3 regions of the Duganella zoogloeoides genome follow, and region 2 is predicted to be linked to each of the others. Evidence: predicted binding sites of a transcription regulator. Region 2 holds the regulator's gene; each other region holds the start of a gene.
The links. The regulator FNR, encoded in region 2, switches genes on or off when oxygen is low (the NO sensors DNR and NnrR bind a similar motif). The targets are predictions, from matches to a motif close to TTGATNNNNATCAA.
Positions count from the first base shown of each region.

Region 1 (4,149 bases), 1.4 Mb from region 2:
GCGTGGCGTGCAGCTTCTCGTCCACGGTCTTGCGCATCTCTTCCAGGCGCGCGCCATTATCGGCTTGCAGGTCCTTGATCTTCGCTTCCAGCGTGGCGCGCACCTCGCCCATGCGGGCGGCGTTCGATTCGGTCAGGCGGGCGAGGGTCTGGTTCATGCTGTCGGCGAACAGCTTGAGGTTGCGGGTCTGCTCGTCGCGCGCGACCAGTCCTTGCGTTTCGAGCTGGCGCCGCATGCCGTCGAACTGCTGCACCGTGGCCGCGTGACTCGACTGCGCCGTGGTTTGCAGTTGCACCCGCACCTCGCGCTCCACGCGTTCGATACGTTCGGCCAGGTTGGACAGGGATGCCAGCGTTGCGCCATCGAGACCGGCACTGCCGCGCGGGCGCAAGAGCACGAGGACCAGCAGCACGATCGCTGCGAGCACCAGCGCCAGCAACACATAGAAGTGGGTATCGGTCATGGAATCTTAATCGGGCTTGTTGCGCATCCAGTCGGCGGTCTGGAAGAAGGAGTTCATCAGCCGCACGCGCAGTTCGGTATCGATGCCCACGTCTTCCATCGCCCACGCCATGCAGCGCAGCCACTGGTCGCGCTCCTGGGTGCCGATGGCGAACGGCATGTGGCGCATGCGCAGGCGCGGATGGCCATGCGCTTGCTGGTACAGGTCGGGGCCGCCCATCCAGCCGCTCAGGAACATGAACAGGCGGGCGTTGGCGTTTTCAAGCGACGGACCGTGCACGGAGCGCAGCAGCTGGAACTCGGGCTCGAGTTCCATCAGGTCATAAAAACGGTCAACCATCGCGCGCACGCGCGCCTCGCCGCCGATCACTTCATAGAGGGTTTTCGATTCTTCGGTCATAGCCGCCATGATAGCGTACCGCGCTTCCCCTCGTGCGCCTTCACACCAGCGCCAGCTTGTGCAGGCGCCGCGTGGACGTCCAGCCCTCGACATCGGCCAGGCTGCGGATATCGTCGCAGGCTTCGACGATGCGCCGCAGCTGGCTGCGATCAAGGCCGCTGTTAAGGGTCAGGCGCACCAGCGAGCGGTTCTTCGGCGTGGCCGGTGCACAGAACATGGCGCCCACCACGCCGCGCGCCTCGAGCAGCTTGCGCAGCGCCAGCGTTTTCGGCTCCGGACCCGCTTCCAGGGCGATGATCTGCTCGGTGCCGTCGCTGACGTTGTAGCCGAGCGCACCGAGTTCCTCGCGCAGCGCGCAGGCCTTGATGTGCAAGGCCACGCGCCGCTCGTCGGCTGCCGCGACAAAGTCGATGGCGGCATCGAACCACGCCAGCTCGTGCCGCAGCAGGCAGGAACTGAAGATGGCCGGTCGCGACTCGGACAGGAAGTAGCCCTTGAATTTGCTGGAGCACGTGATAACGCCGGCGCGTCCGGCAAACGCCTTGGCCAGCGACGCCGTGCGGAAATGCACGCGGTCCTGCAAGCCCAGCGCGGCCACCAGCCCGGCGCCGCGCGGGCCGTGGGTGCCCAGCGAATGCGACTCATCGACGATCAGCACGCAGCCGGTCGCCCAGGCCAGATCGACCAGTGCCGGCAACGGCGCCACGCTGCCGTTGGTGCTGTAGAGCGCATCGACCGCGATCACACCGTGTCCGTGGCGCGCCACCTGCCGCTGCAAATGCTCGAGGTCGTTGTGGCGGAACGAGATCGGCACGGCGCCCGCCGACTGCACGCCCTCCCACAGCGAGGCGTGGGCCTGCATGTCGAGGTACACCGGCAGGCCGGGCTCAGCCAGCGTTTGTACTAGCCCGACGTTGGCAGCCCAGCCCGACTGCGCCAGGATGGCATCCTCGGCGCCCATGAAGCGCGCGAACTTCTGTTCGAGCCGGTGCTGCTCACTGCCCTCTTGCAGGTACACCGCCGACATCAGCTGCTCGCCTTCACTACCTTGCAAGGCGTTGACCTGGGCCCGCACCAGCGCCGGCTCGCCGGCCAGGCACAGGTAATCGTTACCGGCCAAAAATACCGAGCCCGCCTGAAGCGGTTGCCAGGCATGCGGGTGCTCGCCGCCGAGCAACTGTTCAATCCGCGTCACGTGGTGCGCATCCATGCGCCGGCGCACGTAATCCGGCATCAGGTGTTCGGCAGCAAGCAGCGAAGTGTGAAACAAGGTATTTTGGCAAATATTAACGTTGGTCATGATATTTTCCTATTTTGAAATGGTTGTGTTTTTTTATGAAACTATTTCGCACCTTGATGCATAAAAATCCCAAACCAGTTGATCAAAATCAACGACCTATTTGATATGCCAGAGTGCGTTGCAAATCCGGGCGATGATAAGTCTCACAGACAAGTAAATCCTTGCCATGAAGCAACCACTGCAAGAATCCTTCAAGCGTTGGAAGACGAGCGTGCTGCAGTCGCTGCTCCAATACCATGGCCGCGAAGACCATGCCACCGTGCGCATATTGCTGCTGGCCTGCATCGGCACGGTCGCCATGCCGCTGTACTACGTGATCTGGCAGCATTTTTTCCCGCAGGAATACGAGAGCCTGCCGCTGCGGCTGGTTGGCATCGTGCTGTGCGCGATCGGCCTGTTTGCGCGCCAGTTCAGCCGCCGCATGATGGACCTGTACCTGCTGGTCACGCTCAGCTACATCTTTCCGTTCTTCTTCACCTTTATGTTCCTGATGAATCATGCGTCCGGCGTGTGGAGCGAGTCGCTGCTGATCGGCCTGATCGTGCTGTTCCATTTCGACACCAGCGTGGCCGTCAAGGCTTACCTGATCGGCACGGCGGTGGCGGTGACAGCGGTGGCCATGGTGGGAGACACCGACGTCCTCGGCAGCCGGTTGGTATTGCAGCAATTGCCGATCCACTGGTTCACGATTGCCGTGCTCGCTGCTGCCAAGATCAGCCGCGAGGTACTGGCGCAGGAAAAACTGGCCGGACTGGGCGCCGGACTGGCCACCGTGGCGCACGAACTGCGCACGCCGCTCACCAGCGTGGACGCCAATGTGCGCGGCCTGCTGCGCATGTGCTCGGAAGGTGCGGGGCCGCTGCCGGCCGACCGCGTGGGCACCGTCGACGCGCTGGCGCGGATCCAGTTCGAGGTGCGCCATATGAACCACATGATCGACCTGTTCCTGCTCAGCGCCACGGCGGTACGGCGCAGCCTGCGGCCGATCGAGACGGTATCGATGGAAGCAGTGGTGGCGGCGGTGCTCAAGCGCTACCCGTTCGTCAACGCCGGCCAGCAAAAGCTGGTGGCGCTGGAGGTGCGCCGCAATTTCAGTTTCGCCGGCCAGTCCGAGCTGTCGGTGGTGATCCTGCTGAACCTGCTGAGGAATGCGCTGAAAGCCATCCAGCGCGCCGGCAAGGGCCGGGTGCGGATCGTGGTCGATGGCGGCCATGCGCCGCCGCGCCTGCTGTTCATCGACACCGGCTGCGGCATTCCGGCGCAGCAGATGCCGCTGATCTTCCACCGCTTTTATTCATTCCCGCCGCACAACGGCGCCGGCATCGGCCTGGCGCTGTGCCAGGAAATCATGGATGCCTGGAGCGCCACCATCGAATGCGTGTCGCGCGAAAGCGCCTACGCCATTTTCATCCTCGAATTCCCCCAGCAGGCCTCACTGGCAAAATAATCATGTCACTCCCTCTCTACACCCACCCCACCCTGACCGTGCTGGTCGATGACAGCGACTCCTTCCTGCGCAGCCTGTCGTTCCAGCTCGACCCCATCCACGCCAGCAAGACTTTTCACGACACCACCACGGCGCTGCACTGGTTGCGCCACGGCGAGCAAGGCCGGCGCGGCACGCCGCCGCTCACGCCGCTGCACATGAATTTCGATACCCAGAACCAGCCGGGCGACCAGTTCAACGTGGCGCTCGACGTCGATGCAATTTACCGCATCGCCGGCCAGCCGCAGCGCTTTGCCACGCCGTCGGTGCTGGTGGTCGATTACTCGATGCCGCAAATGAATGGGCTGGAATTTTGCGAGCTGGTGAGCGACCTGCCGTGCAAGAAGATTTTATTTACCGGTGCCGCCGACGAGAAAATCGCGGTGAGCGCCTTCAACCGCGGCCTGATCGACCGCTACATCCAGAAAAGCGACGACCATGCGCTCGACATCCTGGAACTGGAAATCACCACGCTGCAACGGCGCTATTTCGCCGACCAGT
Region 1 covers NZ_CP140152.1:1,095,786-1,099,934, reverse strand. Annotated here, with positions in the region: gene SR858_RS04820 (DNA recombination protein RmuC) at 1-463, opposite strand, end outside; gene SR858_RS04815 (group II truncated hemoglobin) at 470-871, opposite strand; gene cqsA (alpha-hydroxyketone-type quorum-sensing autoinducer synthase) at 903-2,162, opposite strand; gene SR858_RS04805 (sensor histidine kinase) at 2,329-3,609, shown strand; gene SR858_RS04800 (response regulator) at 3,612-4,149, shown strand, end outside.
Region 1: the regulator FNR is predicted to act here: its motif matches at 2,241-2,254, upstream of cqsA (alpha-hydroxyketone-type quorum-sensing autoinducer synthase).

Region 2 (4,149 bases):
TGCATCGCCGCGCCGGCCAGCCAGTACTGGTCCGCCACCATTTGCAGCGCCAGCGCCGCCGCTTCGTCCTGCGTGGTTGCGCGCAGCGGCACCAGCGTGTTGTCGAGCGGATGGTAGTGGTACAAGCCCGGCGCCAGGCCGTCCACCCGTTGCACCAGCACGAACGCTTCGACCGGATGCAGGCCGCCGCCCGACGGGCTGGTCTTTTTCAGGACGTTGGCGTGCGGGCCGATGTGGCGCAGTTCCTGGGCGCCGAACGTGCGTTGCAGCAGGCGCGCCGCCACCGCCAGCGGCAGGCTGGCGCTGGTATCGTAGTTGCGGCCCGTGTAGCGGCGCAGCAGTACCTCGTCGAGCATGCCGGCGGGCGCCGGCAGCGGCACCGCCGCGCCGATGCTGGCCACCTGCTGCACCGGCGGCGGCGGATTGCCGTGGCGTTCGAGCAGTTCCTCGAAGCTGGGCGCCTCCATGCCGGTGTCGCTGCGCACGTCGTGCCAGCGCGAGAACGTGTGCGCCAGCGCCGCCAGCGGCCGCCAGTGCAGCGTGCGCAAGGTGTCGTCGCGCTCGCGCAGGGCGTCCTGCGCGGTGGCCTGCTCTGGCTGCTGGCCCCGGGCCTCGGCCAGCAGCAGGCCGTGCGCGAGCAGCCGGTCCACGACCGCCGCGCCATGGCGTTCGGCGACCTCATCGCGCGCGGTCCAGACCGATGAACCGACTGCGGCCAGTGCCGCCAGGTCGGCCGCATCGACCTCGATCTCGCGGTCCAGGTGCGGCGCCAGCGCCAGCCAGCGGGTGCTGGCCGCCAGGGTGCTGGTGCCGGCAAACAGCGCGGCCCAGTCGATGTCCAGTTCTTCGCGGGGTTCGAGGTACAACACGGCGCAGCGGCGTAGATTCATGGTCTTTATCTCTCCTGCTCAAGTTGAGAAATCGGCAATAACGAAGACCAGTCTAGCGCATCCTTCGCCAGCGGGAAAGTGGCGGCGGACGGAATTTTCAGCGGCCATTACTTGTACAATGAAAGTAAAAAGCGCGTTGCAATACCTGATGGTGGCAGTGCGGCATCGCACCATTCTGGCGCATGATGGTCTACACTAGCGGACATGATCAAAGACCTGCCATCGCTGGTGCTGCCCGGCGCCACAATCGACATCCTCAAAGCCAGCTGCGCCACGTGCAGCATGCACCAGCTGTGTTTGCCCATGGGACTGGGCAACGAAGACATGGACCGGCTCGACCAGATCATCGGCCGCCGTCGCAAGGTCGCGCGCGGCAATACCTTGTTCCGCATTGGCGATTCGTTCCAGAACCTGTACGCGATCCGCCTCGGCCACTTCAAGACCTACCAGGTCAACCGCGAAGGCGCGGAGCAGATCACCGGCTTCCAGATGGCCGGCGAGCTGCTCGGCATGGACGCCATCAGCACCGACCTGCACCATTGCACGGCGGTGGCGCTGGAAGACAGCGAGGTGTGCGAAATTCCGTTCGCCACCTTGCAGCAACTGCTGGCCGAAATGCCGACCCTGCTGCGCCACTTCCACCGCATGATGAGCCAGGAAATCACGCGCGAGCAAAGCGTGATGCTCTTGCTCGGCAATATGCAGGCCACCCAGCGCTTCGCCGCCTTCCTGGTCAACCTGTCGTCGCGCTACGAAGCGCGCGGCTACTCGCCCAACGCCTTCCAGCTGCGCATGTCGCGCGAAGAGATCGGCAACTACCTGGGCCTGACCATCGAAAGCATCAGCCGCCTGCTGTCGAAGTTCAAGAAAGAAGGACTGGTCCGGGTGAGCAACCGCGAAATCGAACTGCTCAAGCCGCTGACACTCAAGGCGATTACGGCCGGTACCGAAACCTGCGGTTAATGCGGCTAATTGGATGCCCGCCTGCGCGGGCATGACGGAGTAAAAGTTAACGGTATGAACGCATAACCATCCGGGCCGTCATTGCGCACCGGCGATAGACGCCGCCGGCGCCACATCCGCTACCAACGTCACACCGCGCTCCTTCGGCCACGTCCACGCGCCGGCCAGGCGCCAGTCGCGTTTTTCGCCTTCCACCAGCACCACCCAGCGGCTGCGTTCGAGCATGGCCAGTGGCAGTTCGAAGCGGCCGGCCGCATCGGGTTGCACGGTCGCTTCGATATCCTTGTCGGGCAAGGTCGCGTGCGCGAGGCGCAGCCGCAGCCGCTCGGTGATGCCGTCGCCGCTGGCGCGCTGCACCTGGCCCGTCAGCGCGCCGCGATTGGCGTCGTACCCGATCGTCATCGACAGGCCCATGGCGCTGGCCACGCGGTCGCGGCTCAGGTCCTGGTTGATGGCCTTGCCCTGCTTGTAGTAGTCGCCGACCACCACCGGGTCGGGCGTCGAAAACGCCAGCCAGGCGGTAAACACGCTGCCGGCCACCACGATGGCCGGGCCCAGCATCAGGAACCACGGCCAGCGCTGCTTGTACCACGGTGTGACCGTGCTGTGTAAATGGTGCATGGTGATCTCCTAGCGCGGCACGATGAAGACCGCAGTTTCTTTCACATGCAGCGCCGGATCATCCACCGATGTCAGCGCCACTTCGATCTTGTTCGAGCCCTTGTGTGCGGCGCCGTGCGCGGTGCGCAGGCGGATCGGCACGCCGCGCGTTTCGGTCGCCTCCAACTGCACGGTAGCGGGCGTGACCAGGGCCAGCGTGTCGATGCCGGACACGCTGATGCGATACGTGTGGGCGCGCTCGGTCGTGTTCATGATCTGCAGCCGATAGACGTTTTCGATCATGCCGTCTTCGACCTCGCGACCCATGGCGCCACGGTCGCGGATCACGTCCATTTTCAGTGGCACGCGCAGGTACAGGGCGGCGCCGGCGCCGGCCACGATCAGGCACAGCACGGCGGTGTAGATGCGCACCCGGGGACGCCAGGTGCGGCGGCGGATTTCGCTGGGCGTTAAATGCTCGTCGAGCGCGCGCTCGGTGGCGTAGCGGATCAGGCCGCGCGGCGCATCGATCTTGTCCATCACGCCGTTGCAGGCATCCACGCACGCGGCGCAGCCGATGCACTCGTATTGCAGGCCGTTGCGAATGTCGATGCCGGTGGGGCACACCTGCACGCACATCGAGCAGTCGATGCAGGCGCCGCCGGTGTTGGCTGTTTGCTTGTGGCGTGGAACCAGTGGACCACGCGGTTCGCCGCGCCTGGCATCGTAGGTGATGATCAGGGTGTCGCGGTCGAACATCGAGCTCTGGAAGCGGGCGTACGGGCACATGTACTTGCACACCTGCTCGCGCATCCAGCCGGCATTGCCGTAGGTGGCAAAGGCGTAGAACAGCACCCAGAACCATTCCCACGGGCCGAAGTCGAAGGTCTGCACCTCGACCATCAGCTCGCGGATCGGCGTGAAGTAGCCAACAAAGGTAAAGCCGGTCCACAGGGCCACCGCGCCCCAGGCCAGGTGCTTGGCGGTTTTTTTACCGAGCTTGCCGGCGGACCAGGGCTGGCGGTCGAGCAGCATGCGCGCGCTGCGCTTGCCTTCGATGCGGCGTTCGATCCACAGGAAAATTTCGGTATAAACAGTTTGCGGGCAGGTGAAGCCGCACCAGACGCGCCCGGCCACGGCGGTGGCCAGGAACAGCAAATACGCGCTGATGATCAGCAGTACCGCCAGGTAAATGAAATCCTGAGGCCACAAGACCATGCCGAAGATGTAGAACTTGCGCGTGGTCAGGTCGAACAGCAAGGCCTGGCGGTCGTTCCAGAGCAGCCACGGGGTGCCGTAAAACGCCAGCTGCGTCAGCCACACGAACAGCCAGCGCAGGCGGGCGTAGCGGCCCGAGGTTTCGCGCGGGTAGATTTCCTCGCGCGCCGCATACATCTTGATGACTTGTGTCTCGGGGGCACTCATTTTGCTGGTTCCGGTTCCGGATTGGCAGCCGGCGCTGGCGCCGGCTGCGTCACATCATTGGACAAGCTCCAGATGTAGGCAGCCAGCACGTGCACCTTGGCGTCGCCGAGGAAGTCGCCAAACGCCGGCATGGTGGCAGCGCGGCCGTTGCGGATGGTTTCCATGATGGTGTCGGCGCTGCCGCCGAACAGCCAGACCTTGTCGGTCAGGTTCGGTGCGCCGAGCGCGGCGTTGCCCTTGGCGTCGGCGCCGTGGCAGGCCATGCAGGCGC
Region 2 covers NZ_CP140152.1:6,024,667-6,028,815, forward strand. Annotated here, with positions in the region: gene SR858_RS26430 (putative peptide maturation dehydrogenase) at 1-890, opposite strand, end outside; gene fnr (fumarate/nitrate reduction transcriptional regulator Fnr) at 1,095-1,853, shown strand; gene SR858_RS26440 (FixH family protein) at 1,932-2,474, opposite strand; gene ccoG (cytochrome c oxidase accessory protein CcoG) at 2,484-3,878, opposite strand; gene ccoP (cytochrome-c oxidase, cbb3-type subunit III) at 3,875-4,149, opposite strand, start outside.

Region 3 (4,149 bases), 2.2 Mb from region 2:
GCTGTATGGCTGGGGCGAGGGCGTCGAGAGCAACAGCATCGACGTTCACGTCCACCACCTGCGGCGCAAGATCACCCCCGCCGTCATCAAGACCATCCGCGGCGTCGGCTACCGCCTCGGCGACCTGGCCGCATGACGACCCGGCTCTATTCCGGCCGCTGGCGCCTGGTGGGCGCCACCCTGCTGTGCATGCTGCTGATCTTTGCCGGCATCGGTCTTGGCGCGCACCACGTGGCGCGCCGCGAATCGGACGAGCTGTTCAGCGCCAGGCTGGCCACGTCCGCGCGCGTGCTCGAAGCGCTGGTGGCGCACCAGGTGTCGTCGGCCACCATCAGCCGGCCGCTGGTGATCGCCTTGCCGCACGAGCTGGAAACCGATCCCAGCAACCTGCCCCGGATGTACGGCCACCGCTACGAAACCAAGATCGCGTTCCAGGTGTGGCGCGACGACGGCGCCTTGCTGGCCAAGTCGGCGTCGTCCCCGGTCGAGGCGCTGGCGCCGCTGAAGGCCGGTTTTTCCGAACAGATGATCGACGGCGTGCCGTGGCAAGTGTTTGCGCTGCGCTCGGCCAACGTGTGGGTGCTGACCGCCGAAAAGGACGAGGTGCGCCAGGAAATGTCGCACGACATCGGCATGTCGATCCTGACGCCGCTGGCCGTGGGCGGCGTGTTCATGCTCATTGCCGTGAACCTGCTGCTGCTGCGCAGCATGCGGCCGCTGGCGCAGCTGGCCGCCCGCATCGCCGCACGCAAGCCGGAGTCGCTCGAGCCGCTGGCGCTGCCCGCCACGCCGGTGGAGCTGGCGCCCATCATCACCGAGCTCAATCACCTGCTCGATCGCATCCGCGCCGCGTTCGAGCGCGAGCAGCGCTTCCTCAACGCCGCCGCGCACGAGATCCGCACGCCGATCGCCGCTGTCCAGCTGCACATGGAAAACGCGCTGCGTGCGGAAGGGCCGCAACAGCTGCAAACGTCGCTGCAATGCGCGATGGACGGCGCCCGCCGCACCAGCAAGCTGGCCGAGCAGCTGCTGGCGCTGGGCCGCCTGACCGCCGGCAACGACGCCGAACCGCTGCGCCGGCTATCGATGCCGGAGCTGTGCTGCGAGGTGATCGGCGCGGTGGAACCGCTGGTGGCGCGGCGCGGCCAAAGCGTGGGCCTCGATGTGCAGCAGCCGTGCCACGTGCGGGGCGAGCCGACCCAGTTACAGCGGCTGCTGCAAAACCTGATCGACAATGCCTCGACGCACGGCGACCCGCACGGCGACATTGCGGTCACGCTCGACATGGTCGATGGCAGCGTGTTGCTGGGCGTGGCCAACGACGGTCCGCCGATCCCGCAGGCCGAACTGGCGCACATCTTCACCCCCTACTACCGGGTGCCGGGCGCGCAGTCCGGCGGCCATGGCCTGGGACTGGCGATCGTCAAGGAAATCGTCGAGCAGCACCAGGGCCATATTCTGGTGCAGACCCGCGCGAACGGGCAGGGCACGCTGGTGCTGGTCAGTTTGGCGGCGGTTGCCTGAGCAGGGCCATCCCCATTGGCGAGTTATTTGATCTCGATCATATACCCGGCATGATACAGGTCAGCATAATGGGGCGGCCCACCAAGGCTTCCCCGGTTCTGACAGGACGACGATGTTCACACATATATTATTTCCCACCGATGGCGGCGCGCCATCGCTCGAAGCGATGGTGCCGTGCGCACGGCTGGCGCTCTCGGTCGGTGCCCGGCTGACGGTGCTGCACGTTAGCGCGCCGCTGCATTTCCTCACCGTGCGCCCAGGGTTGCTGACCGACATGGCGCCGCTGTATTCAGTCCATCGCCATGACGTGGCCAACGCCTGCGCAGAGCAGGTGGCCGCTGTCGCCAGGGCTCACGGCGTTGCATGCGACACCCTGGTCGTGGAGCATGAGTCCCCCTGCCAAGCCATCATCGAAGCGGCTCGCACGCAACATTGCGACCTGGTGGCGATGGCTTCGCACGGACTGGGCGGCTGGCGTGCGTGGTTGATCGGCAGCGAAACCCACAAGGTCCTGTCGCACAGCACCATACCGGTGCTGGTATTGCGACAACAGGATTCGCAGCCAGCCTGACTATCACGCTAGTAAAATTTTTAACAGGAAATTATTATTAAAAATATTTCAATTTTTAGATTATTGTTTTCGGGCATAATTATCATAATAAAATAAATCGCGTTTCGACCGTCGAGACAGTAACAAGCGCAAAGGCGGCCGCACATATTGGATGACGCCATGAAAGTACTGGTAATTGACGACGACCAGATCAACCTCGATCTCTTCTGCCTGATGCTCAGCATGCTCGACATGGCCGCCCCGGTGCCGGTCAGGCACGCCCAGGCGGCGCTCGACTGGTGCGCCGACCATACGCCCGACCTGGTCGTGGTCGACTACCTGATGCCCGACCTGGACGGCCTGACGTTCCTGCGCCGCTTCCGCGCCTTGCCCGGCATGCGCGAGGTGCCGGTGGTGATGGTGACCGGCGCCACCGAAATGGCGGTGCGCCACGAGGCGCTGCGCCTGAGCGCCAACGATTTTCTCACCAAGCCGGTCAACGGCATCGAGTTCAATGTGCGGATCGGCAACCTGCTGGCGTTGCAGCAAGCCCGCCAGCAACTGGCGCAGCGCGCCGAGACGCTCGACCTCGCGGTGCGCAAGGCCACTGCCGACATCGTCGCCCGCGAACACGAAGCCATCCACCGCCTGTCCCGCGCGGCCGAGTTCCGTGATGCCGACACCGGTTTCCACCTGTCGCGCATGGCTGCTTATTCGCGCCTGATCGCAGTCCAGCTGGGCCTGCCGGAAGCGGAGTGCGACCTGGTGCGCGATGCGGCGCCGATGCACGACATCGGCAAGGTGGGCATTGCCGACGCCGTGCTGCTCAAGCCCGGCCCGCTCAATGACGAGGAGCGCAAGATCATGCAGCGCCATCCGCAGATCGGCGCCGATATCCTGGCCGGCAGCGAATCGCCGCTGCTGCAGGCGGGCGCCGTGATCGCCATCAGCCACCATGAACGCTATGATGGCGGCGGTTACCCGCACGGCCTGGCCGGTGAAGCGATCCCGCTGTACGGCCGCATCATCGCCGTGGCGGACGTGTTCGATGCCCTGACCAATGCCCGTCCGTACAAGCCGGCCTGGCCGCTGGAACGGGCGGTCGAGTTTTTGCGCAGCCAGAAGGGCACGCACTTCGACCCGGCCTGCGTGGAGGCGCTGCTGCACGACATGGACGCCATCCTGGCCATCCAGCACCGCTTTCACCAACCGCTGGAAGATGCAAATTAGCAACAACGGATGAGGCCGGATACCGAAAAGCCGGCACGGTAGCAGCAGGAATGCTATGGTCAAAAAAACATAACGACTTGCAACCGCCTGTACTGCCCTCATGCCCGATTCCAGACGCTCCCGCACCCTCATCGTCGCCACCGGCGCCGCCCTGCTACTGACCATCGGGGTGACGCTGGGCGTGGCGTTGTACGGCGCCAGGGATAGTGAAATCGAGGAGTGGCGCGAACAGCTCGACGGCACGGCCTTGCTGCTGGCCGAACAGACGGCGCACGAGATGGGCGCTGCCGACCTGGTACTCGATGGCATGCTCGAACGCATACGGCTGCTGGGGGTGCGCGACGGCGACGAGTTGCGCCGGCGTCTCGGCGGCCGCGAAGAATTCGAGCGGCTGCAGGAGCGCAACCGCGTGCTGCCGCAGATCGACGTGGCCAGCATCGTGGCAGCCGATGGCCAGGTCATCAACTTCACCCGCAGTTTTCCAACACCGCCGATCAACCTGGCCGAACGCGACTACTTCCAGGCGCACCGCGCGCGCGCCGGCCTGGGCCTGTTCATCAGCGCGCCGGTGCGCAACAAGGGCAATGGCGCCTGGACCTTCTATCTCTCGCGCCGTATCGCGGCGCCCGATGGCAGCTTTATCGGGGTGGTGCTGGTGGGCATATCGAGCCGGCAGATCAGCAATTTCTACGGCAAGATCAAGCTCGATGTCCAGGCCACGGTGACGCTGTTCCAGCGCAACCGTACCGTGCTGGCGCGCTGGCCCGCCGACGACGCCGTGCTGGGCACCACGGCCCGCGACATGCGCAGCTACGAAGAGATCGAGCGCCAGTTGCGCACGGCCG
Region 3 covers NZ_CP140152.1:3,793,993-3,798,141, reverse strand. Annotated here, with positions in the region: gene SR858_RS16640 (response regulator) at 1-136, shown strand, start outside; gene SR858_RS16635 (sensor histidine kinase) at 133-1,524, shown strand; gene SR858_RS16630 (universal stress protein) at 1,637-2,095, shown strand; gene SR858_RS16625 (HD domain-containing phosphohydrolase) at 2,255-3,304, shown strand; gene SR858_RS16620 (hybrid sensor histidine kinase/response regulator) at 3,405-4,149, shown strand, end outside.
Region 3: the regulator FNR is predicted to act here: its motif matches at 1,552-1,565, upstream of SR858_RS16630 (universal stress protein).